Accumulibacter sp.: one gene and its partner. The protein of the gene in region 2 interacts with the protein of the main gene of each other region in a pairwise test. Links are inferred from orthologs where the notes say so. Each region holds a gene or a part of one and is shown on either strand. Other genes may lie near its edges.

Region 1 (5,554 bases), 2.8 Mb from region 2 along the record:
TGTGGATCGGCGAGGACGTCAGCTTTGCTGATCTGAAGGGTGTCATCGCCGACTTCCTGCGTCGTTTCTTCGAGAACGACGACCTGCAAGTGCGTTTCCGGCCTTCCTTCTTCCCCTTCACCGAGCCATCGGCAGAAATCGACATGGCATTCATGAGCGGTACGCACAAGGGGCGCTGGCTCGAGATCGCTGGCTGCGGAATGGTTCACCCGAACGTCCTGCGTCACGTAAATATCGACCCCGAGCGCTACCTTGGATTCGCTTTCGGCATGGGTCCCGATCGCCTCACCATGCTGCGTTACGGAATCAATGACCTGCGCCTGTTCTTCGATGGCGACCTGCGCTTCCTGCGCCAGTTCGTCTGATGGCGACCGCTTCTCCCCGCGACTGGGCATGAAATTCTCTGAATCCTGGCTACGCAGTTTCGTAGACCCCGCATGTCATGGACAGGAGTTCTCGCACCTTCTGACGATGGCCGGCCTTGAGGTGGAGGAGGAAGATCGCGTCGCTCCTGCCTTCAGCCGGGTGGTCGTCGCACAGATCGTCAGCGCCGACCCCCATCCGAACGCCGATCGGCTGCGCCTGTGCCGGGTGGATGTTGGCGCCGGCGATCTGCTGCAGATCGTCTGCGGCGCGCCGAGCGTCGTGGCGAACAGCAAGGTGCCTTGTGCCTTGGTCGGCGCCGAGCTTCCCGGCGGCTTGCAGATCAGGATCAGCAAGGTTCGCGGCGTTGATTCTCATGGCATGCTGTGCTCGGCACGGGAACTGGGCATCAGTGACGACGCTTCAGGATTGCTGCTCCTGGATCCTGCAGCTCCCGTGGGGGAGGATCTCCGCCGTCACCTCGATCTAGATGATCGCATGCTGACGCTGAAGTTGACTCCCAACCGGGCGGACTGCCTGTCGCTCGAAGGTGTGGCGCGCGAGGTTGCCGCCTTGACTGGCGCGCCAGCGAGCTACATCGAGGTCGCTGAGGTGGCGGTGGGCATCACCAGTGAACGCGCAGTCGTCCTCGACGCTCCGGCTGCCTGCCCACGCTACTGCGGCAGGGTGATCGCCGGAGTGGACGCGGCCGCTGCGACACCGCCGTGGATGCGGCGGCGTCTCGAGCGCAGCGGTCTGCGCCCGATTTCGGCACTGGTCGATATCACCAACTACGTGATGCTGGAAGTCGGCCAGCCGCTGCACGCTTTCGACAACCAGCAGCTCGCAGGTGCCATTCATGCACGCATGGCGCGGGCGGGCGAGACGATCAAGCTGCTCAACGAACAGGCGGTGGAGTTGCAGGATGACATTCTGCTGATTGCCGATGAGCGACGACCGCTCGCGATGGCCGGGATCATGGGTGGTGAGGACAGTGGCATCACCCTGGCGACAACCGAGGTCTTCCTGGAGGCCGCCTTTTTCGCCCCGAAGGCGATCGCCGGCCGCGCGCGGCGCTACGGTTTCGTTTCGGATGCCGCTCATCGTTTCGAGCGCGGCGTCGATTTCGCTGCGACACGGCGTGCCCTCGAACGTGCGACGCGCCTGGTTTTGGACATCTGTGGTGGCGTCGCCGGTCCGGTGACGGACGCGCTGGCCACCCTGCCGCAGCGGCCCCCTGTCCGTCTGCGCCCGCACCGCGTGCGCAAGGTCCTGGGCCTGGATGTTTCGCCGGCGCGCATCGGGGAGCTGTTTCGTCGCCTCGGGCTTTCATTCGTCAGGGATGCAGAGGATTTCATCGTCACACCACCCAGTCATCGCTTCGATATCGAGATTGAGGAAGACCTGATCGAGGAAATCGTCCGCCTGCACGGCTACGAGAACATCCCTGCGGCCTTGCCGCGGGCAACTCTGTCGATGCTGCCGCAGCGGGAGCAGGCGCGACCGGTGGCGCGCGTGCGGCAGTTGCTGACTGATTGTGGCTATCAGGAAGTGATCAACTTCGCCTTTGTCGAAGAAGCCTGGGAGCGAGACCTCGCCGGCAACGAGCACTTGATCCGGCTGGCCAATCCGATCGCGAGTCAGTTGAGCGTCATGCGCTCGTCGCTGCTTGGCGGGCTCCTGGCCAACGTGGCGACGAATCTCAGACGTCGACAAAGCCGGGTACGTGTCTTCGAAACGGGCCGCTGCTTCTTTCGCGATCCGCTGGGTGGTCCTGTTCCTGGGTTTCGCCAGCCATGGAGGCTCGCTGCGCTCGCCTACGGCCCGGTGCTGCCGGAACAGTGGGGCTGTGCGACGCGCAATGTTGACTACTTCGACGTCAAGGGGGATCTGGAACTTCTGCTCGCGCCGCTTGCGGCTCGCTTCGCAGTGGCCGCACACCCGGCACTGCACCCGGGGCGCAGCGCGCGGGTTCTGCTCGATGGGCAGGCGATCGGCTGCATCGGCGAACTGCACCCGCAGTGGCAGCAGAAATTCGAGTTGCCGCTGGCACCGGTGCTCTTCGAGATCGACCTCGATCCCGTTCTGCAGGCTCGGCTGCCGCAATACGTCGAGGGCTCGCGCCAGCCCGTCGTCATCCGCGACATGGCAGTCGTCGTCGACCAAGGGCTCGAGTTGCAGGAGCTGCTCGATGCCTTGAGCGCCCATCGACCGGCGATCGTCAGTGACATTCGGCTGTTCGATGTCTACGTCGGGCGGGGTGTCGAAGTTGGCAAGAGAAGCCTTGCCTTCCGCATAGTGATGCAAGATACTCACAAGACCTTGCTTGAGGCTGAAGTGGACGCCGCCATGCAGCAGTTGGTGGCCTATCTGCAGCAGGCGTTCGCAGCGCAGCTTCGCGTCTGAGAAGGGATGGGAATGACGCTGACCAAGGCGGAACTGGCCGACTTGTTGTTCGACAAGGTCGGTCTCAACAAGCGCGAGGCCAAGGACATGGTCGAGGCGTTCTTTGAGGAAATCCGGAACGCACTCGAACGGGGTGACGGTGTCAAGTTGTCCGGGTTTGGCAATTTCCAGCTGCGGGACAAGCCGCAGCGCCCAGGTCGAAATCCAAAAACTGGCGAAGAAATCCCCATCACCGCGCGGCGGGTGGTGACCTTTCACGCCAGCCAGAAACTGAAGTCCGAGGTGGAGCACACCTACGATGGAAGCGAGTCATAGAGATCCGGCTGCGGAGCCGTTGCCGGCCATTCCCGCCAAACGCTACTTCACGATCGGTGAGGTGAGCGAACTCTGCGGCGTAAAGCCGCATGTCCTGCGCTACTGGGAGCAGGAGTTCGCGCAGCTTCGACCGGTGAAGCGGCGTGGCAACCGTCGTTACTATCAACACCACGAAGTCCTGCTGGTGCGGCGTATACGCGAGTTGCTCTACAGCCAGGGCTTCACCATCAGCGGCGCCCGAAATCGCCTGGAAGATGCCGAGGTCGAGGCGGCGGCCAAGGCTTCGGCGTTGACGCTCGAGGAGGTGCGGGTCGAACTGCTGAGCATCGCCGAAATCCTGCGTCCCTGAGTCGTGGGCTCGTTTTCGGGTATAATCCCAAGTTCGTCGGGGCGTGGCGCAGCCTGGTAGCGCACTTGCATGGGGTGCAAGGGGTCCCGAGTTCGAATCCCGGCGCCCCGACCATTTGAATCCGTCAATCGCAGCGATGAAACGACCGGCCACGAGCCGGTCTTTCGTTTCCCGTTGTCCGTTCTTGCAGGCTCGCCAATCGCCCGCGCTCAGTGGCCGGACCGGGACTCCACTGCCTGTCTTCGCCGCCGGCGCCATGCGGCAAGCTGCAGCAGCAGCGGCCAGCGATACAGGGTCAGGTGATAGAGGACACGTGAGGTTTCGGTCCAGCGGCTGTGCCATTCCATCATCCGGCCATAGTACTCGATGCGCCGCACCCGGCCCTCGTGGTAAAGGAGCTCGATCGCGTCCTGGCTGAGCAGGAACGCTGGCGAGTACGACTGGATCGACTCGTCGTAGGTCGTCTTCAGAATGACGAGGACCTCATCGCGTCGCAGGCACAGGTTGGAGGCGACGACCCGGTCGTCGAACAGGTACTCGAAGACGACGGCCTCGCCTCGCCTCGCCGCGTACTCCAGCAGGCGGCGATAGAACTTCCCTTGTGCGTTGTCGGGATGAATGGCGGTACCCCGGTCCGCCTTCCAGCCGGCGCTCTCGAGTGCGCCATAACGTTCGATTGCCGCCGCCATGTCCCGCGGCTGGTCGAGGACGCGAAGTCTTCCGCTGATCCCCTCTGCAGCCAGCCGGTTCCTCTGCTTGCGCATGTTCTGGCGGAGGTTCTTGCCGCGTTGGTTCCAGTATTCGGCAAAACTGCCCTGGAGCTCGGTCCAGGCGGTGCGGATGTAGTCGCTGCTCTGGCTGTCGGCGCTGTCGGGCGAACGCGCGGCATGCAGTGGATCGATCTGCGTGACCGACAGCAAGAGGCAGGAGCCGAGCGGCCCGCGAATCAGGCTGCGTGCGAGGTCAAGCAGCGGCAGTGTGTCATCGGCCACCCAGGCGCCGAGGGGCAGCTGTGATGGCTGGTACGTCTGCCATCCGGCGGCGGAGGTTCGCACAAGCACGAACATGGCCACGATTTTCTGCCCCTGTCGGCCGACAAGCAGCCTTTCGCTGCCCGTACCAAAAGAGTCGAGGGCAGCCGCGATGGCGTCAGAACCGAGGAAGGGAAGACTTCCGCGCCGCAGGTTCAAGCGGTCCCAGTCGAAAGACGGGCCGTGCTCCTGCTGCAGCACTGCTGCCGGTAGGTTCTGCCAGACAATTGCGAGTGATGGTGGCATCTTCGCGAGCACCTTTCTATTTCTGGCCAGCACCGCCGGCTGGAGGTTGGCCCTCTGATGACAGCAGAGCGAGCGTCGCGAGCGCTGTACGTGCCACGTCAGCTTCGCCCAGGTCCTGGTGGCAGAGCAGTTGCAGCACGTGCTGGCTCCAGGAAGGCCCGACGTCGTCCGCCAGGGTGGGTGTGTCGGGCCAGATCCGGTCCCAACGAAAAACCGGCAGAGCCAATGCCCGCAGGCTGTGATACACACGGTCGGCGTCGTTGACCCAGAGCGGAAAGACGTAGGGAACGGCGTCGTCGGCCAAGTGAGGGTAGAGGGGGAATGCTCCCTCGATCTGACGGAAATGCCGTGCGTAGGCGGCATAGTTGGCTCGGCGGCGGGCAATGATTCGTCCACGTGGCAACAGCTTCTGCAGCGCGACCGCAGTCGAGGCGGGTGTTCGGTTGATCCGCCCCATGTCACAGGCGACCATCATGTCGGGCGGAGCCGTCGACTCCTCCAGTGGCTGCTCAGCCCGGTTGCGGTGGATCTGATTCTTGATCGCGAAAAGCCCCGCCAGAAGCCAGCGGGTACCCGCCAGGCGGCCGAAAATCACAGCCGACTCCAGCACGTCGGCCCAGGCCTTGACCTCCGCTCTCAGTCCCTGTGGCGTGAGGTGAGGAGAAACGATCGGCCTCTTCGCCGAGGCCAATACACCACCTTCGGGGACCGGGAAGAACTTCGACAGACTGGCCGTCGCGAAGTCGCCCCAGGTGCCTACCGGCCGCTCACCGGCATTGCCGAAATAGCAGTGGGCACAGTCCTCGATCAGCGCAATCTGCCTTGCATCACACCATTCACGCAC
Region 2 (5,421 bases):
CACCGCCCGCGGTGGCATGACCTCGCACGCCGCGGTCGTCGCGCGCGGCATGGGCAAGTGCTGCGTTTCCGGCGCCGGCGCGGTGCACGTCGACTACCACGCACGCACCATGTCGGTCGGAGGCGAGACCTGGAAGGAAGGCGAGTGGCTCTCGCTCGATGGTTCGACGGGAGACGTCTTCCTCGGCCAGGTGCCGACCAAGGAAGCCGAGCTGACCGGCGACTTCGGCGCCCTGATGGAGCTGGCCGACCGGCATCGGCGGCTTGGCGTGCGTGCCAATGCCGATACGCCGGAAGACGCCAAGGTGGCGCGCAACTTCGGTGCCAAGGGCATCGGCCTGTGCCGCACCGAGCACATGTTCTTCGAGGGCGACCGCATCAAGGCAGTACGCGAGATGATCCTGGCCGACGACGAAACCGGTCGCCGCAAGGCGCTGGCGAAGCTGCTGCCGATGCAGCGCGGCGACTTCGAGGGCCTGTTTCGCGAGATGAACGGTCTCGCGGTCACCATCCGCCTGCTCGATCCGCCGTTGCACGAGTTCGTTCCGCACGACGAAGAGAACCAGCGCGTGATGGCGCACGAGATGAACCTGCCGCTGCCGGTGATCAAGATGCGCGTCGATGATCTGCATGAGTTCAACCCGATGATGGGTCACCGCGGCTGTCGTCTTGGCATCACCTACCCGGAAATCACCGAGATGCAGACGCGCGCCATCCTCGAGGCCGGCCTCAACATGAAGGCCAAGGGAATCGAGGTCAAGGCCGAGATCATGATCCCGCTGGTCGGTACGGTGCGTGAATTCAACGCCCAGGCGAAGGTGATCCGGGCGACGGCGGCGGCGGTCTTCGCGGAGCGTGGCGAGAAGCTCGACTACCTGCTCGGCACCATGATCGAAACGCCACGCGCCGCCCTGATCGCCGACAGCATCGGCCAGCAGGCGGAGTTCTTCTCCTTCGGTACCAACGACCTGACGCAGATGACCATGGGCTTCTCGCGCGACGACGCCGGCAAGTTCCTGCCGAGCTACCTCAAGGACGGCATGTACGAGCATGATCCGTTCCAGTCGATAGACCAGAAGGGCGTCGGCCTGCTGGTGCGGATGGCGGTCGAGAAAGGCCGTTCGGTGCGCCCGGGCATCAAGCTCGGCGTCTGTGGCGAGCACGGTGGCGATCCGGCTTCGGTCGATTTCTTCCATCGCGTCGGCCTCGACTACGTCAGTTGCTCGCCGTTCCGCGTGCCGATCGCCCGTCTGGCAGCCGCCCAGGCAGCGATCGACAATCCCGCCTGAGGCGGCACTGCCTGCCCTGCTGGCCGGTGTACCGGTCGGCAGGTCCTTTCCGCCCGGGCCCGGCGACCGCCGGCCGGGCGTTTCCTTTCTGCCGCCACGCTGATGGCCGGCAGTCCTGCTCCGATCGAGCCGAACAGCGATGAAATTCGAGCTCCTCGCCAGCGATGGCGCAGCCCGTCGCGGTCTGCTGCACCTCCGCCATGGCACGGTCGACACGCCCGCTTTCATGCCCGTCGGCACCTATGGCGCGGTGAAGGCGATGAGCCCGCGTGAGCTGCTCGCCACCGGCAGCCAGATCTGTCTCGGCAACACCTTCCACCTCTGGCTGCGCCCGGGCCTCGAGGTAATCGCGGCACATTCCGGGCTGCACCGCTTCATGTCCTGGGAGCGGCCGATCCTCACCGACTCCGGCGGCTTCCAGGTGTTCTCGCTCGGCGCCCTGCGCCGCATCAGCGAGGAAGGCGTCCGCTTCCAGTCGCCAGTCAACGGCGACCGCCTCTTCCTGACACCCGAGGAGTCGATGCGCATCCAGCAGGTTCTCGACTCGGACATCGCCATGATCCTCGACGAATGCACCCCCTACCCTGTCAGCCACGCCGAGGCGGCGGCTTCGCTGCACCTGTCGCTGCGCTGGGCCCGCCGCTCGCGCGCGGCGCATGACCGCCTGGAGAACGGCAACGCCCTGTTCGGCATCGTACAGGGCGGCATGCATGAGGAGCTGCGCGACGAGTCGCTCGCCGGGCTGCTCGACATCGGCTTCGACGGTTTCGCCATCGGCGGTCTCTCGGTCGGCGAACCGAAGGACGAAATGCAGCGCATCCTGGCGCATACGGCGCCGCGGCTGCCGCCGCAGAGGCCGCGCTATCTGATGGGCGTCGGCACGCCGGAGGACCTGGTCGGCGCCGTCGCCGCCGGCATCGACATGTTCGACTGCGTCCTGCCGACGCGGAACGCGCGCAACGGCCATCTGTTCACCCGCCACGGCGACATCCGCATCCGCAACGCCCGCCACCGCAGCGACCGGCGACCCCTCGACGCGAGCTGCTCCTGCTACACCTGCCAGAATTTCTCGCGCGCCTATCTGCATCACCTCAACCGCACGGGCGAGATCCTGGGCGCGCAACTCGCGACGCTGCACAACCTCCACTACTACCAGGATCTGATGCGCGACCTGCGCCAGGCGATCGGCTCCGGCACGCTGCCGGCGACGGTGGCGTCTTTCCACCTGGCGCGTTCCCAGCACGGCGAAGGCTAGTGGTACAATCGCCGGCTCGATTTCAACGCCAATGTTTTCTCAGGAGAATGATGTGCTGATCAGCACCGCCCACGCCCAACAGGCAGCTTCTTCCGACCCGACCGGCGGCTTCATGCAACTGCTGCCGATCATCCTGATGTTCGTCGTCCTCTACTTCCTGATGATCCGGCCACAGATGAAACGCGCCAAGGAACACAAGGCGATGGTCGAGGCGCTCGCCAGGGGCGACGAAGTCGTCACCGGCGGCGGCATCGCCGGCCGCATCACCAAGGTCGGCGAGCAGTTCATCAGTCTCGAAGTCGCCGAGGGCATCGAGATTCAGGTGCAGAAGCCGGCCGTGCAGCTGGTGCTGCCCAAAGGCTCGCTGAAAGCCCTCTGACCAGCTCGCTCGTTGCCCAGCCCAAGGGCAACTCGCGCACACCACTGACGGCAAGCATCCATGAATCGTTATCCGCCCTGGAAATACGTCATCGTCGGCCTCGCACTGGTCTTCGGCCTGATTTACACGCTGCCCAACCTCTTCGGCGAGTCACCGGCCGTGCAGGTCTCCAGCGCCAAGGCGACGATCAAGATCGATGAACGGACCCGCGAGCGTGTCGCCAATGCTTTGCAGTCTGCCGCCATCGCCGACAGCGGCATCTTCCTCGACAGCAACGGCGTCAAGGTCCGGCTGGCAACGACCGACCAGCAGTTGCAGGCGAAGGATGTGCTCGAGAAGCAATTCAATCCGGACCCGGGTGACCCGCAGTACGTCGTCGCGCTCAACCTGCTGTCGAGTTCGCCGCGCTGGCTGACCAGCCTGCACGCACTGCCGATGTACCTCGGTCTCGACCTGCGCGGCGGGGTTCACTTCCTCCTGCAGGTGGACATGAAGGGCGCCGTGACCAAGCGGCTCGACGCCCTGGGCGGCGACCTGCGCAGCCTGCTGCGCGACAGGAACATCCGCCATGCCGGCATCAGCCGCGAGGGCGAGCGCATGGTGATCCGCTTCCGCGACGGCGAGACGCGCAACAAGGCGCGCATCGTACTCGAGGACAACCAGTCGGAATTGCTCCTTGCCGACCAGGGGGACGGCGACGATCTGCGGCTCGTTGGCACGCTCAGGCCGGAGGCAATCAAACGAATCCAGGAATTCGCGATCAAGCAGAACATGACGACGCTGCACAACCGGATCAACGAACTCGGCGTCGCCGAGCCGGTGATCGCGCAGCAAGGGGTAGACCGGATCGTCGTCCAGTTGCCGGGCGTCCAGGATACCGCCAAGGCCAAGGACATCCTCGGCCGGACGGCAACGCTGGAAATCCGCATGGTCGAAGAAACCCCAGGGGCGATAGAAGCCGCCCTCGCCGGGCAAGTACCCTTTGGCACCGAGTTCTACGTCGAACGTGGCGGCATGCCGCTGCTGGTGAAGAAGCAAGTGGTGCTCACCGGTGACCGGCTGACCGACGCGCAGCCCGGTTTCGACAACCAGACATCGGAACCGGCGGTACACCTGACGCTCGATTCCGCCGGCGCGCGTATCTTCAAGGACGTCACGCGCGACAACGTCGGCAAGCGAATGGCGATCGTGCTGATCGAAAAAGGCAAGGGCGAAGTGATCACGGCGCCAGTCATCCGGGCCGAGATCGCCGGCGGGCGCGTGCAGATATCGGGCCGCATGAGTACCGTCGAGGCCAACGACACGGCGTTGCTGTTGCGCGCCGGCTCGCTCGCCGCGCCGATGGAGATCATCGAGGAACGGACCATTGGCCCCAGCCTCGGCGCCGAGAACATCCGCAAGGGATTCCATTCGACGATGTGGGGCTTCGCAGCGATTGCCGTCTTCATGATCGCCTACTACCAACTCTTCGGAGTGGTATCGGTCGTCGCCCTGGCGGCCAACCTGCTCTTTCTCGTTGCCCTGCTCTCGTTGCTGCAGGCGACCCTGACGCTGCCGGGAATCGCCGCCATCGCGCTGACGCTGGGCATGGCGATCGACGCCAACGTGCTGATCAACGAGCGCATCCGCGAGGAACTGCGCAATGGATCGAGTCCTCAGGCGGCGATCCATACCGGCTACGAGCGCGCCTTCGGTACCATCCTCGACTCGAACATCACCACCCTGATCGCCGGCATCGCGCTGTTGATCTTCGGCTCGGGACCGGTGCGAGGTTTTGCCGTGGTGCACTGTCTCGGCATTCTGACCTCGCTGTTCTCCGCCGTCGTCGTCTCGCGCGCGATGATCAACCTGATCTACGGCCGTCGCCGCAAGCTCGAGTCGCTGGCCATCGGCCAGGTCTGGAAGCCGACCGATACCGGCGCCGCGACCGCCAGATAGGAAACGGAACGATGGAATTCTTCCGCATCAGAAAAGACATCCCGTTCATGCGCCACGCGGTGACGTTCAACGTCATCTCGCTGCTCACATTTCTGCTGTCTGTCGTCTTCCTCGTCAGTCGTGGCCTGCACCTTTCGGTCGAGTTCACCGGCGGCACGCTGATCGAGATCAACTACGCGCAGGCGGCCGATCTTGAAAAAGTCCGCGAGGGGCTCGGCAAAGCCGGCTTCACCGACTTCTCGGTGCAGAACTTCGGCTCCAGCCGCGATGTGCTGATACGCCTGCCACTCAAGGCGGAGCAGAACACCACCCGGATCGGCGAGTCGGTGATGCAGGCACTGACTGCCGAAGCACCGGGTGCCAAGCTGCAAAGGGTCGAGTTCGTTGGCCCGCAGGTCGGCAGGGAACTGGCCGAGAATGGCGCGCTGGCACTGCTGCTGGTGGTCGTCGGCATCGTGGTCTATCTGGCTTTCCGCTTCGAGTGGCGTTTCTCGGTCTCGGCGATCATCGCCAACCTCCATGACGTGGTGATCATTCTCGGCTTCTTCGCCTTCTTCCAGT

The links.
Region 1: the proteins of secD (region 2) and pheT interact in binary tests that used the Escherichia coli proteins (3 or more experiments, as listed by UniProt). The link is inferred for Accumulibacter sp. from one-to-one orthologs.

Annotation. Positions count from the first base shown.
Region 1 is NZ_JAZKUG010000001.1:1,597,898-1,603,451, reverse strand. Bases 1-3,081 are described here. They hold pheT (phenylalanine--tRNA ligase subunit beta), read left to right. Parts: upstream 1-393; coding sequence 394-2,769; downstream 2,770-3,081. Other genes in these bases: V5B60_RS06860 (MerR family transcriptional regulator), read left to right, coding at 3,068-3,081; V5B60_RS06865 (integration host factor subunit alpha), read left to right, coding at 2,776-3,081; pheS (phenylalanine--tRNA ligase subunit alpha), read left to right, coding at 1-365. Outside these bases: more of V5B60_RS06865, read left to right, coding at 3,082-3,084; more of V5B60_RS06860, read left to right, coding at 3,082-3,433; V5B60_RS06850 (GNAT family N-acetyltransferase), read right to left, coding at 3,643-4,500; V5B60_RS06845 (DegT/DnrJ/EryC1/StrS family aminotransferase), read right to left, coding at 4,727-5,554.
Region 2 is NZ_JAZKUG010000001.1:4,427,178-4,432,598, forward strand. The notes cover bases 2,474-5,421. They hold secD (protein translocase subunit SecD), read left to right. Parts: upstream 2,474-2,982; coding sequence 2,983-4,860; downstream 4,861-5,421. Other genes in these bases: tgt (tRNA guanosine(34) transglycosylase Tgt), read left to right, coding at 2,474-2,543; yajC (preprotein translocase subunit YajC), read left to right, coding at 2,596-2,922; secF (protein translocase subunit SecF), read left to right, coding at 4,872-5,421. Outside these bases: ppdK (pyruvate, phosphate dikinase), read left to right, coding at 1-1,288; more of tgt, read left to right, coding at 1,428-2,473. UniProt on the Escherichia coli protein: Part of the Sec protein translocase complex. Interacts with the SecYEG preprotein conducting channel. SecDF uses the proton motive force (PMF) to complete protein translocation after the ATP-dependent function of SecA.